3 regions of the Shewanella sp. W3-18-1 genome follow, and region 2 is predicted to be linked to each of the others. Evidence: predicted binding sites of a transcription regulator. Region 2 holds the regulator's gene; each other region holds the start of a gene.
The links. Region 2 encodes LexA, which represses DNA repair genes until DNA is damaged. Its sites were predicted from a motif close to TACTGTATNNNNATACAGTA; they were not measured.

Region 1 (4,292 bases), 1.9 Mb from region 2:
AAGGTCAAATTGAATGGTTTTGCATTTGAGCCACCCTTCTTAGGTAGAATTTGCAGAACCACTTTACTGCCTTTTGGCCCTTTTATAAGGTCAACAACATCGTCTAAACGCCAACCAATGACATCGACAATCTCGCCGCCCTCCTGACCAACACCAACAATTTTATCTTCGGGTGAAAGCTTCTCGCTACCAGCAGCAGGCCCGCCCGCAATCAAACTCTTGATCACTGTGTAATCATCTTCAAGCTGCAATTGAGCACCAATACCTTCAAGACTAAGGTTCATTTCCATTTGGAAACGCTCAGCATTGCGTGGCGATAGGTAGCTAGTATGTGGCTCTATGCTACGGGAAAAAGCATTCATCACACCTTGAAATACATCTTCACTGTTTGTTTGAGTGAGACGTTTGATCGCGTTGTTATAGCGCTTTTGTAAAATATCGACGATCTCAGGCCACTTTTTGCCTGTTAACTTAAGATTTAACGCATCATATTTAACACGTTGACGCCACAGTTCATTGATCTCAGCTTGATCCTTAGGCCAAGCAGCATCTTCCCTATCGTATTCGTACACATCAGCCGGAACTGTAAAATCAATTTCTTGATCCAATAATGACAAGGCATAAACAAAGCCTTCATAACGGCGCTTTTGCACTACATCAAACATCTTGTATGCAGGTTCAAGCTCACCGGAAATCAACATGTTATCGAATTGATTAATATAAGGTTTAAAGCTATCTACATCCGCTTGGGTCAATACATTGCGGCGATAATCCAATTGTTGTAGATAGCGATCGAAGATTTGCGCTGAAAACGCATCATCTAAGTTGAATCTGTGGTAATGCGAACGAGTATATAAGTCCGTCACTCTCTTACTGGCAACCTTATGTTGTGCCTCTTGCTTGAGAGTGGGTAACTCGCTGATTTGAATCGTGGGTGGTACGGCCCAAGCCGAAAATCCGACAAAAACAGTGGCAATCGAGATAGCCAAAGTGAGTTTTCGCATCAACAAGTTACTCCGTCTTAATAAATGATTACAGCAGGATATGTTCCGCTCTAACTTTAATCGTTAGACCGCTATCAAGCTGAACATGAATGTCCTCTTTATTAATGTCAGTGATCACGCCGGCTACGGGTGTCATACCTAACTTAACATTAACACGTTGTTTTTTCGCTAAATCAGTCAACTGTGCTTGCACTAAATTGACCACTGGCGCAGCAACTTTAGGTGCTGGTTTAGCAGGACGCTCAGTTTTAGGACGTTGAGGAACGGCCACTTTCTTATGCGCTTTTTTGGCTGCAGCTTTAGGCGTACTAGGTGCTTTTGCCGCACGTTTTGCCTTCGCTTTTTCCTGACTTTCTTTCAACATGGCTTGAGCATGATCAATATGTTCTTGCTCTAACTCACCACAAGGTTCGCCATCGAGGTTAACCCGTTGTGCGCCTGCTTTTACACATTTCAGGTAACGCCAGCTGCTGGTATAACGTCTTAAGGCAACTCGTAGTTGAGTTTTACTGACCTTAGAATCATCAGCCAACCTTTCAGCCAAATCTTGAAACAATCCGATTTTTAATGGCTTAGTTTCACCTTCAGCAATAAAGCACAAAGGAAATGTTTCATACAAATACGCCAAAATTGCATTGGTGTCGGTCAACTTATCTGTTGATTCCATCATTACTTCCACAGTCAAAAAGGGACATCGAATTCGAGGTGATAAAAATCAGCTTCTTACGTGTCGTTTGTCTTCGTTAAGCCCAATATTGAGCCAAGGTACAAATTAGCATTCTCGCCGCATTTTCTAAAGTTAAAAAAGTATAACTTAACCATTTTTTACGGCTTAACACATCAAGCTTATTGATGACATTGGTGTCAAACCGGCTTAATCGATGCTGGCGCATATTATAAGGCGCACGCTAGCGATTGCGACTATGAATTATGTGTTATTGCACGCAAATTAATCAAATAGGCAGTTTTCAAAGCTTTTAACTAACAATTCCAGCCCTTTTTGGTCGTCTTCATCAAAACGATCGAAGCTCGGACTGTCAATATCGAGCACTGCAATAACTTTTCCGTTAGCACGAACTGGCACAACAATTTCAGAATTACTGGCAGAGTCACAGGCGATGTGTCCATCAAATTGGTGTACATCTGCAACCCGTTGCGTCTGATTAGTGTATGCGGCAGTCCCACAGACGCCTTTTCCTAAAGGGATGCGGGTACAAGCCACTTTACCCTGGAACGGGCCTAACACTAATTGCTCACCACGCATAACATAAAACCCAACCCAGTTAAGATCGGTTAAATTATCATTCAGCAAGGCGGAAAAGTTTGCCATTGCCGCCACAACATCATCTTCACCTTCAAGCAAAGCTAACGCTTGACGATTCAGTGACTCATAAAATTGCGATTTCATTATATTTCCTAACCTTGTCTACTCTGCCGCTTCAGCTTTTTTTGCTGTTTTCTTGGTTACCGCTTGATTCGTTGGCGTACTATTAACCTGAACGACGCCTTTAAGCAAGTTCGTCAGCTCATCTTTATTACTAGCAAAATAAAATGCGAGCCGTTCGCTCAGACTTTCATCAATGCCTAATTCAGATTTTTGAATGAAGGGGATCAGGTTATCAGCGATATCGAGCATCTTATCGTAGGCATCGGCCTCCTTTTTCGATGTGAATGTCATCTTTTCAACCCCTTCTCTTACCACGACAAACTGTGTAATAACTGCCATGACTGCCTCGCACTGTTTTTATATACAGTAACCAGAATGACATAGATCGAACTTGTGATGCAAGTGTTCTGATTAATCTGGTATTATCAGGCGGCTTTCATTAGTGAGATAAGCGAGTTTTTCTGACGTTTCAATGTCCAACTGCATATCATTGATGGGTGGACACTTAATTTCTTAGTCATTTTGGGGCTAATTAAATATTTTTATATGCATGAAAACACAGTAGAAAACTCTGTAATCCTCTGTCGTTCCTGCGACTTGGCTATCCGCAAACGCGCCTTACCCTCAGGTGTTAGAGCCCTATGTCCGCGTTGCAGCACTGCACTCTATGATACGCCATATTGCTCAGTAAATGGCATGTTAGCCTTGTGTATTACTGCGCTAGTATTTTATTTTCCAGCTAATTTTTTGCCTGTGCTTGAGATCCATTTCCTCGGCAGCGTGCGTACTACTACCGTGTTTCAAGGTGCATTTGCCGTATTTGAGCAAGGCTACTGGGTGGTAGGTTTAGCGGTATTAGCGGCTGCGGTAATAGGTCCAGGATTATTGATTTTATCCATTCTTACACAGATATTAATTGTCAAATGGGGGCTTTCTATCCCCTTTTGGCGTAACAGTTTAAAACAGTTATTGAAACTTCAAGGCGTGCTTTCTCAACTGACCATGTTAGAAATTTACGTGATTAGCTTTTTAGTTTCATCATTTCAATTATCTGATTTTTCAGATATTTATTTTGGAATGGGTACATTTTGCTTCACAATGTTGTTTCTCGTGACCTTATTTTTACAACGGGAATACGATCTAGAGCATATGTGGACCCTATTGGATGGGCATCGCTAGTATGAAACAGCAAGGTAAGGATATTGGCCTTTGTCTATGCCGTGTGTGCCAACAACTCAACACCACAGGTAGCACTCACTGCCTGCGCTGTGAGGCAGAGTTAAAGGTTCGAGATTACAGTAGCTTGCAAAAAAGTTGGGCGCTACTCATCACGGCGGCAATTTTATTGGTGCCCGCCAATCTATACCCAATCACTATACTGACTAATCAGGGACAAGTGCGCCACGATACGATTTTTTCAGGGATCATCCATTTAGTGCACTCAGATATGATCCCTATCGCCATTATTGTGTTTATCGCGAGTATCTTAGTGCCTTGGATTAAAATCATAGGACTGTCCATTTACCTATGCGCGATCAGTTTTGAGCTTCCGATTTCAAAAAAGAAGTTAATGGTGGGATTTCATGTTATCGAGTGGATTGGCCGTTGGTCTATGCTTGATTTATTCGTAATTTCGCTCACTGTTGCGCTCGTTAATATGGGGCAACTGCTAGACGCTAAGCCCGCACCTGCAGCCACTGCATTTGCATTGGTTATTTTGTTAACTCAGCTCGCTGCAAAAGTTTTAGACACTCGTTTACTCTGGGATCGATTGGACACTCAAGATGACACAAATTGAATCGCCAAAAGTTGTGAAGAAAAAACTCTTTTCGCCCATTTGGCTGCTGCCGATTGTCGCACTCGCGCTCGGTGCTTGGCTTGGCATAAAAAGCATTAAAGAA
Region 2 (4,292 bases):
CATTCACGATTGCCACAATTTGCTGTCGCTGACTTTGCTCATTATGGGTCAAACAACTCGCAATAAGAGAAGGAATAATAAATAAGTGGATAATATTATTGCGATAATAGGTCATCGAAATGGCCTGATTAGCATCGATAGACACTATCTCACCTAAAGGATCACTGGATACTGAAAACTTATTTAAATCAATACCCTGCTGAACAAGATGCTTACCATCACCTTCCGCGACAGAAGTAAAAGAGGTATAAGGCACCCGCTTCAGCAGCGTGAGGTACAAATCTAACTGACGTTCTAACAAACAACGCTCAAGCGCATTTTGCTCAGAAGCCAATAAAGCTAAACTGGTGAGCGTGACGGAACTGGCCGCTGCCGCATCATTAATACGTGTCATCACCCGATTTGCTAACACGTTAACCGCTGGAGTTAACCAAGTTGGCTTTTGTTCAGGATCATCGGCAAGCTCTGCGCGCCAGTTAGGTGCCATTTCGTTTAAAAAGGTTTGCAGGGTAATCGGCTCTCCAAAGTTCACATAACCTTGACCAAAATTACCTAACTTGCGAATAGCTCCAAAAACTTGCCAAACGGATTCTTTTTGTTTTTTCTTGCCACTTAACTCTTTGTGATACGTGGCGACTTCCATCACATGGTCATAACCTAAATATACGGGAACCAAAGTAACTGGGCGCTCAATTCCGCGCAGCACGCTGTTCATTGTCATTGCTATCATGCCCGTTTTGGGCGCTAACAAACGCCCCGTACGAGACCGACCGCCCTCAGAGAAATACTCCACCGAATAGCCCTTGGCAAACAGTTGATCTAAATATTCACGAAAGACTGCGGTATAAAGCTTATTACCATTAAAACTACGACGGATAAAGAACGCGCCACCACGGCGGAACAATGGTCCCGCGGGCCAAAAGTTAAGGTTTATCCCTGCTGCAATATGCGGCGGCACCATACCTTGGTAATACAAAATGTAGGATAGCAATAGATAATCCATATGACTTCGATGACAAGGCACATAGACAATTTCGTGACCATCATGGTGTAACTGACGAATATGTTCGGCACCTTTAATATTGATGCCACTGTAGAGCTTATTCCATAACCAGGTTAAAAAACGCTCGGCAATGCGCACTAAACTATCTGAATAATTTGCTGCTATTTCATCAAGATACTCAATTGCAGTTTCACGAGATTGAGTTTCAGAAATCTTTTTGCTCACAGCCTCTTCTTGAATCGCCTTACGTAATGACTCCGATTTGAGCAACGAATCAAATAATGCCTGACGATTTGGCAGTAAAGGACCCGTCATCACCTTACGTTGGCGGCGAAAATGCACCCGTGCCACACGCGCTAATTTATGGGCTATCCCCATATCAGTACCGTGTTCATCTGCCATATAACGCAGTGAAACTGCATTCGAAAACTGTACAAAATTATGACGGCCTAGAAACAAAATCATGAAGCACTTACGTAGCCAAGTTGGATTTTCACGCTCCAACACAGCCGCTTTCATCGTATCGTCTTCTTTACCTGGAGTACGTCCCCAATAAAGACTCACTGGCACTAACTGAATATCAAGCTCCGGGCGCTCCTTATGAACAGCCAAGAGACGCATAAAACACTCAAGGAATGGCTCGTTACCCGCACGTTCACCAAACAAAGGTTTACGTCCTTGAAGGCAAACAACCCGTGGCGCAACAACACCGTTAACAACTAAAGGTTCGTAGGGGCTTGGCAAGCCTAATTTTTCGGTGACTTCACTTAGTGCCGCAATGTCACTCAGCGATTCTGTTTTCATGACATAAGCAAGTGGTCTGGAGGTATCCAGATTCAGATCGGCAAAAGGATCCTGAGGCACCACAATAGTGTGGACTAAGTGTTTTTGGATCCAACGTAATGATTTCAACCAAAGAGAGTCTTGTTTAGGCATTATTCTTATGCAATTAAGTACGTTTACTAGCCCAATAGAATACCAGACTCTGGGGAGTATTCGCTAATTCTCTCCTATATATCCCTAAATCGCCCTAACATCAGGCGTTTTATAAGCCTATAAAACAATATATGCATCCCATCGGGATAAAATAAATACTCTTAAAAAATTAAACACTTAAAATTAAATAAGAAAATATAAAACGCCTTATCTTCCATAAAAACTCAACCAATAGATCAGGCTGAGATTTGCCGATTTAAAACACTTTACGATCTAAAAATGGTTAATACTTGCACTACAAACAATACTGTATATACTAACAGTAACTGTATAGAAAAACAGGAACAGCCATGAGACCCTTAACGCCACGCCAAGCTGAAATTTTAGAGCTAATTAAACGTAATATTGCCGATACAGGAATGCCACCCACCCGAGCAGAAATTGCCACTCGTTTAGGCTTTAAAAGTGCTAATGCTGCTGAGGAGCACCTCAAAGCTCTCGCCAAAAAAGGCTGTATCGAAATCATGCCAGGTACCTCTCGGGGTATCCGTCTCCCAGCAGAGGAAGAGGTCGTGGTTGAATATGGCCTGCCACTTATAGGCCAAGTAGCCGCTGGTGAGCCAATCTTGGCTCAAGAACATGTTGAACAGTACTATCAAGTTGACCCAAGTATGTTCCACCCTACCGCCGATTTTTTACTGCGAGTAAAAGGTGACAGCATGAAAAACATCGGCATTCTTGAAGGTGATTTGTTAGCGGTGCATAAAGTACAACAAGCGAGAAATGGTCAAGTAGTTGTTGCAAGAGTCGACGATGATGTCACGGTTAAACGCTTCGAAAAAAAAGGCAACTTAGTCTATCTATACGCAGAAAATGAAGACTACTCACCAATTAAAGTGGATTTAAGTTGTCAAAGTTTAACAATTGAAGGACTCGCTGTTGGTGTGATCCGTAATGGAGATTGGCTATGAGTAACCTATTAGGCAATGCCCCACGTCATCCGGGGTTGTGGCTCGACAACATTCGAGAGCCTGATGCAAACTGGCAGTATGCACCGATCAGCTGTGTGCCTACACAGACTCAAGGCCGTACTGAGTTAATCCAGCTCAGTACGCAGCTCGCACAACTCAGTCAACAGGGGCGTTGGGTTGTACTCATCAATCCACCAAGTATTGGCTATAAACAGTTACTCACATCAGCAGGTGTGCGCATGGATCGTATATTACTCGTTCATGCAAAAGATGAGGTAGAAACCCTATGGGCGATGGAGAAAGCCTTAACAAGTGGTACGTCCAGTGCAGTCATTACTTGGACGACCTCACTCGATGCCCGTGATAATCGACGCTTACAAATTGTGGCAAAAAGTGCCAGAGCGATGGGTATTGTATTAGAGGAAGTAAATAACCACTTACAGGATAAGGTCCGCCTTGAGCAACATACACACTTTAAGCAAGCCACTTTTTTTAGCCCTGTTCATTAGTTTTACAAAAGATTTTTTAGCCGTGAAAGCCGCCTCACATATGAATGTGAGGCTTTTTTTTAGCAATTTTTCAGACAATTAGAAAAATAAGTGATCTTGATCAATATTTAAACAGCAAGTATGGTTGATTAAGCTGGTGACTCTATATCTCTGGCGATGGTAAAAACCGAGCTGTTATCCCAGCCAATTTTCCATCAATAATTAAAATGACAGATTTTTTCAGTAGTATGTGCCAGCGTGGCGAATTAACAGCAGTAACAGTACAAAAGTAAGCCATCAACGCACATTGAAGTCAAAAACGCTTTTTTGGGAACTGAAGAGTTTGCATAGAGTTGAGACTTACTGTGTGACTCTTCTTTGTAGTTGCAATTTGCAATTAGCAGAGGAGAAGTCTTGTGAAGCAATTGTTGTATTGTTTACTCGTGGTGTTATTCGCACCACCGTTGAACGCAGCGGATTCGCGGTTCAATATGACCACTGGTGTAACCGAGATAAGTGGCAAGGTTTATCACTTGCATATGACTATCTTGTATATCTGCTGTGCTATTGGCCTCGTGGTTTTTGGCGTAATGATTTATGCCATGATAAACCACAGAAAATCCAAAGGCGCAGTTGCCGCCCATTTCCATGAAAGTACCAAAGTTGAAATTGCTTGGACCATATTGCCATTTATTATCCTGATCCTAATGGCCATACCTGCAACCAAAACCTTAATCGCAATGGAAGATACGAGCAATGCTGATATCACCATCAAAGTCACTGGTTCTCAGTGGAAATGGCATTACAGCTACTTCGATCAAGATATTGATTTTTACAGCATACTCTCGACACCTAGAACACAAATTGATGGTTCAGAACCTAAGGGCGAGCACT
Region 3 (4,292 bases), 1.3 Mb from region 2:
AGCCGCTCTAGCAAAAGCTTGTAACTCATGTAGTTTGGGCAGAATAAGATCGAAAAGCTGTTCCCATAGCTGTTTTTCAAGGGCCAGCGCTTTACCTTGGCTTGAGAGCACTTTTTCTTCGTACTCTTTAAGTTCGGGCGTGATATAACGCTCCATATTTTTAAGCGTTTGGCGTCGTTGATAATTGAGCGGCACTTGTGAAGATTGCAAGCGGCTGACTTCAATATAATAACCATGTACGCGGTTATAGCCGACTTTAAGTGTATTGATGCCAGTACGTTCTTTTTCCCTTGCTTCAAGTTGAACCAAATAGTCGCTGGCCCCCTCACTCAGACCGCGCCATTCATCAAGTTCATTATTGTAGCCTTCGCGGATCACGCCACCATCACGAATAAGCATAGGGGGATTATCAACAATGGCGCGCTCGAGTAGGGCCTGTTCTTCGGGAAATTCACCCAAATATTGACATAGTTTGACGGTATGAGGTGCATTTAGCACGCTTAAGCTTTGTTGTAATTCAGGTAATAAACTCAATGCTTGACGTAGGCGGGCAAAATCCCGTGGTCGAGCAGTACGCAGCGCAAGCCTTGCCATAATACGCTCAATGTCACCCAGTGCCTTAAGCTGTTCATGGAGTGGTTCATGTGTGCCTGTCTTAAGTAATTCATTCACAGCCGTTTGGCGGGCGATAATTTGATTAGGATCCCGTAATGGCTGATGGATCCAGCGCTGCAGCATACGGCTTCCCATTGCTGTCGCAGTATTATCTAATACGGCCGCTAAGGTATTATCACGGCCACCCGCTAGATTTTGGGTGAGTTCCAAGTTACGGCGGGTTGCGGCATCAAGTACTATACTATCCGCTTGATTAAAGCGAATTATGGCATTGATATGGGGCAGGGTAGTACGTTGTGTATCTTTAACATACTGCATTAAGCAACCAGCGGCTTGCAGTGATAGACGCGCATCGCTAATGCCAAAACCATGAAGATCTTTAGTGCCAAATTGTGCAAGTAAAAGTTTGATGCTGGTGTCGTAATCAAATTCCCACTCGGGACGACGACGTTTGCCTTTGAAGTGGCTTAGCAAGCCAAGTTCACCAAAATCTTCACTGTAAAGAATTTCGACTGGATTTGTACGTTGTAATTCGGCTTCTAAGGATTCCTTTGTATCAAGCTCTGCAATCACAAATCGGCCAGAGGAAACATCGAGGGTCGCATAGCCAAATCCAACTTTACCTTGATAAACTGCGGCTAAAAGATTGTCTTGGCGTTCTTGTAACAGGGCTTCATCGGTTAAGGTGCCGGGTGTTACTATGCGTACGACTTTACGCTCAACCGGACCTTTAGCGGTCGCGGGATCGCCAATCTGCTCGCAAATTGCAACAGATTGACCAATTTGAACCAATTTAGCCAAATAACCTTCAACCGCATGATAGGGAATGCCAGCCATTGGGATTGGATCGCCGCCACTCTTTCCGCGGGCAGTCAGGGAGATGCCTAATAACTCAGAAGCACGTTTAGCGTCATCATAGAAGAGTTCATAGAAGTCACCCATTCGATAAAACAGTAGCATATCGTGATGTTCTGCTTTCATCGTCAAATATTGACGCATCATGGGGGTATGTTTTTCTAAATCATCGGTATCAATTACATTCATTAAATCGTTATCGTCCGTTGTGGCTGCCCTAAAAGCGATATCAATCTGTGTGGATATAGCGTAAAACCTTGGAAGTTTGTAGCTATTCCTACTCAAAATAAGTTGCGCCAATCTTAGCAATATTTTACTGACAATTAAGCCACCAAATGTAGATATTCCCTTATTATGATAATTTATTTGCCCAATATTAATGTAAAAGTGCGTAAGTATAAGGAAATTACCCCATTGAAAAATAATTCGTGCACAGGTCTTGATACTGTATGATTGTACAGTATACTAGTCAGCATATTAAGACAGAAAGCCTCGCTTTTTGAATTGCCCGCTTTACTAAATTGAATATCACTTTTTGACAGCCTAGATGCTGCCTAGATGAGGGAACAGGAATGAAGGTCGATCCAAACAAAGAGAAAGCACTCGCAGCGGTATTGAGCCAGATTGAAAAGCAATTTGGTAAAGGTTCTATCATGAAGCTGGGCGAAGATCGCTCTATGGATGTCGAAACCATTTCTACTGGTTCGTTATCTCTAGATGTCGCTTTAGGTGCTGGTGGCTTGCCAATGGGGCGTATTGTTGAGATCTATGGTCCTGAATCATCTGGTAAAACGACACTGACTTTAGAAGTGATTGCCGCTGCGCAGCGTGAAGGTAAAACCTGTGCTTTTATCGATGCAGAACATGCGTTAGACCCAATCTATGCTAAAAAATTGGGCGTAGATATTGATAACCTGCTGTGTTCACAACCGGATACTGGCGAGCAAGCGCTTGAGATTTGTGATGCTTTAACTCGCTCAGGCGCTGTTGACGTTATCGTAGTCGACTCCGTGGCTGCATTAACGCCTAAAGCTGAAATCGAAGGCGAAATTGGTGATTCTCACATGGGCCTAGCGGCGCGTATGATGAGCCAAGCCATGCGTAAACTTGCTGGTAACTTAAAGCAATCTAACACCTTACTTATCTTTATCAACCAAATTCGGATGAAGATTGGTGTGATGTTCGGTAACCCAGAAACGACAACGGGTGGTAACGCACTGAAGTTCTATGCTTCTGTTCGTTTGGATATTCGCCGCACAGGTGCCATTAAAGACGGCGATGAAGTTGTCGGTAACGAAACTCGCGTTAAAGTGGTGAAAAACAAAGTTGCGGCTCCATTTAAGCAAGCTGAGTTCCAAATCCTTTACGGCCAAGGTATTAACCGAACAGGTGAGTTAGTCGACTTAGGTGTAGCCCATAAGCTGATCGAGAAAGCCGGTGCTTGGTACAGCTATAAAGGTGATAAAATTGGCCAAGGTCGTGCAAATGCGGGTAAATATCTGACTGAAAACCCAGCAATTGCCGCCGAAATAGACAAGACATTACGTGAGTTACTGTTAAGTAATCCAAGTGCCCTAGCATCATCTGCATCTGATGATGAAAGCACAGAAGGTAATATTGACTTAGAGACAGGCGAAATATTCTGAGTCAGTCCGCATACCAAATCGCGGTAGCGCTGCTAGCGCGCCGCGATTATTCCCGCCAACAAATTCGTGATAAATTGCTCGATAAAGGTTTCGAACTAAACGATATAGAACCTGTACTCGATGCTTGCGAATCCTCCGGTTTTATTAATGATGCTCGTTATGCCGAACTGTTGGTGCGAAGCCACATCAGTCGAGGCCACGGTGCAATACGCATCCGCCAAGCAATCGCACAGAAAGGCTTATCTAAAGACTGTATTGAAGCCGCTTTGGTTAATTGTGATTGTGACTGGTTTGAGCTAGCAAAAGATAAAGCCACCAAAAAATACGGCATTCCCCGTGTGACAGAAGTGAAGGGCTCTAAAGCTCGGGATCTCATCGCAAAGGAAAAGGCCAAACGAGTGCGTTTTTTAATGGGCCAAGGCTTTAGCTACGATCAAATCAGTTATGCATTAGATTCAGATCCCAATGATCTCGACGAAGATGATTAACGCCCTAATTTAAAAGTGATGATTTGAAGCTAAGGCTGTAAACACTCATCTACTTATCACCTACGGGCTTTGAAGCCTTCTGGTTTCTCGTTGTGCTCACTTGCTTGAAAATTGTCCTTATCGCGACAAACCTACACTGTCTTCAATTATTCCTTATCCTGCCGTTTTGCCTCTAGTGGCTCTGGTGTAGCCTATTCAAGCTAAAATATTAAATTCCTGATGTGTATATCACCAATCAAGACTGGTTGTCTTTCCTTAGTCTGCTTATAATGCTGGGCAAATAGAAATGCGGCTGCCCTATGGTGTAGCTGGTAATGCTTATCCAATTCAGGACGATTTCATGTATCAAACTACAGCAGAGCTTAGAAGTGCTTTCCTCGAATTTTTCCGCAGCCACGGTCATCAGGTTGTGGACAGTAGTTCATTAGTGCCAGGCAACGATCCAACTCTTTTATTTACCAATGCGGGCATGAACCAATTTAAGGACGTGTTTCTTGGCATGGATAAACGCAATTACACGCGTGCGACCACTGCTCAACGTTGTGTACGCGCTGGCGGTAAACATAATGATTTAGATAATGTGGGATATACCGCCCGTCACCATACTTTCTTCGAAATGTTAGGTAACTTCAGCTTTGGGGATTATTTCAAAGAAGAAGCGATTTGTTTTGGTTGGTCATTTTTAACT

Region 1: the regulator LexA is predicted to act here: its motif matches at 2,741-2,760, upstream of SPUTW3181_RS09405 (YebG family protein).
Region 3: the regulator LexA is predicted to act here: its motif matches at 1,914-1,933, upstream of recA (recombinase RecA).

Annotation. Positions count from the first base shown of each region.
Region 1 covers NC_008750.1:2,074,386-2,078,677, reverse strand. The annotation lists gene prc (carboxy terminal-processing peptidase) at 1-1,004, opposite strand, end outside; gene proQ (RNA chaperone ProQ) at 1,033-1,671, opposite strand; gene SPUTW3181_RS09410 (GAF domain-containing protein) at 1,954-2,412, opposite strand; gene SPUTW3181_RS09405 (YebG family protein) at 2,431-2,730, opposite strand; gene SPUTW3181_RS09400 (paraquat-inducible protein A) at 2,938-3,570, shown strand; gene SPUTW3181_RS09395 (paraquat-inducible protein A) at 3,572-4,189, shown strand; gene SPUTW3181_RS09390 (MlaD family protein) at 4,176-4,292, shown strand, end outside.
Region 2 covers NC_008750.1:160,872-165,163, reverse strand. The annotation lists gene plsB (glycerol-3-phosphate 1-O-acyltransferase PlsB) at 1-1,939, opposite strand, end outside; gene lexA (transcriptional repressor LexA) at 2,290-2,910, shown strand; gene SPUTW3181_RS00700 (cell division inhibitor SulA) at 2,907-3,419, shown strand; gene coxB (cytochrome c oxidase subunit II) at 3,815-4,292, shown strand, end outside.
Region 3 covers NC_008750.1:1,436,912-1,441,203, forward strand. The annotation lists gene mutS (DNA mismatch repair protein MutS) at 1-1,659, opposite strand, end outside; gene recA (recombinase RecA) at 2,043-3,116, shown strand; gene SPUTW3181_RS06520 (regulatory protein RecX) at 3,134-3,604, shown strand; gene alaS (alanine--tRNA ligase) at 3,945-4,292, shown strand, end outside.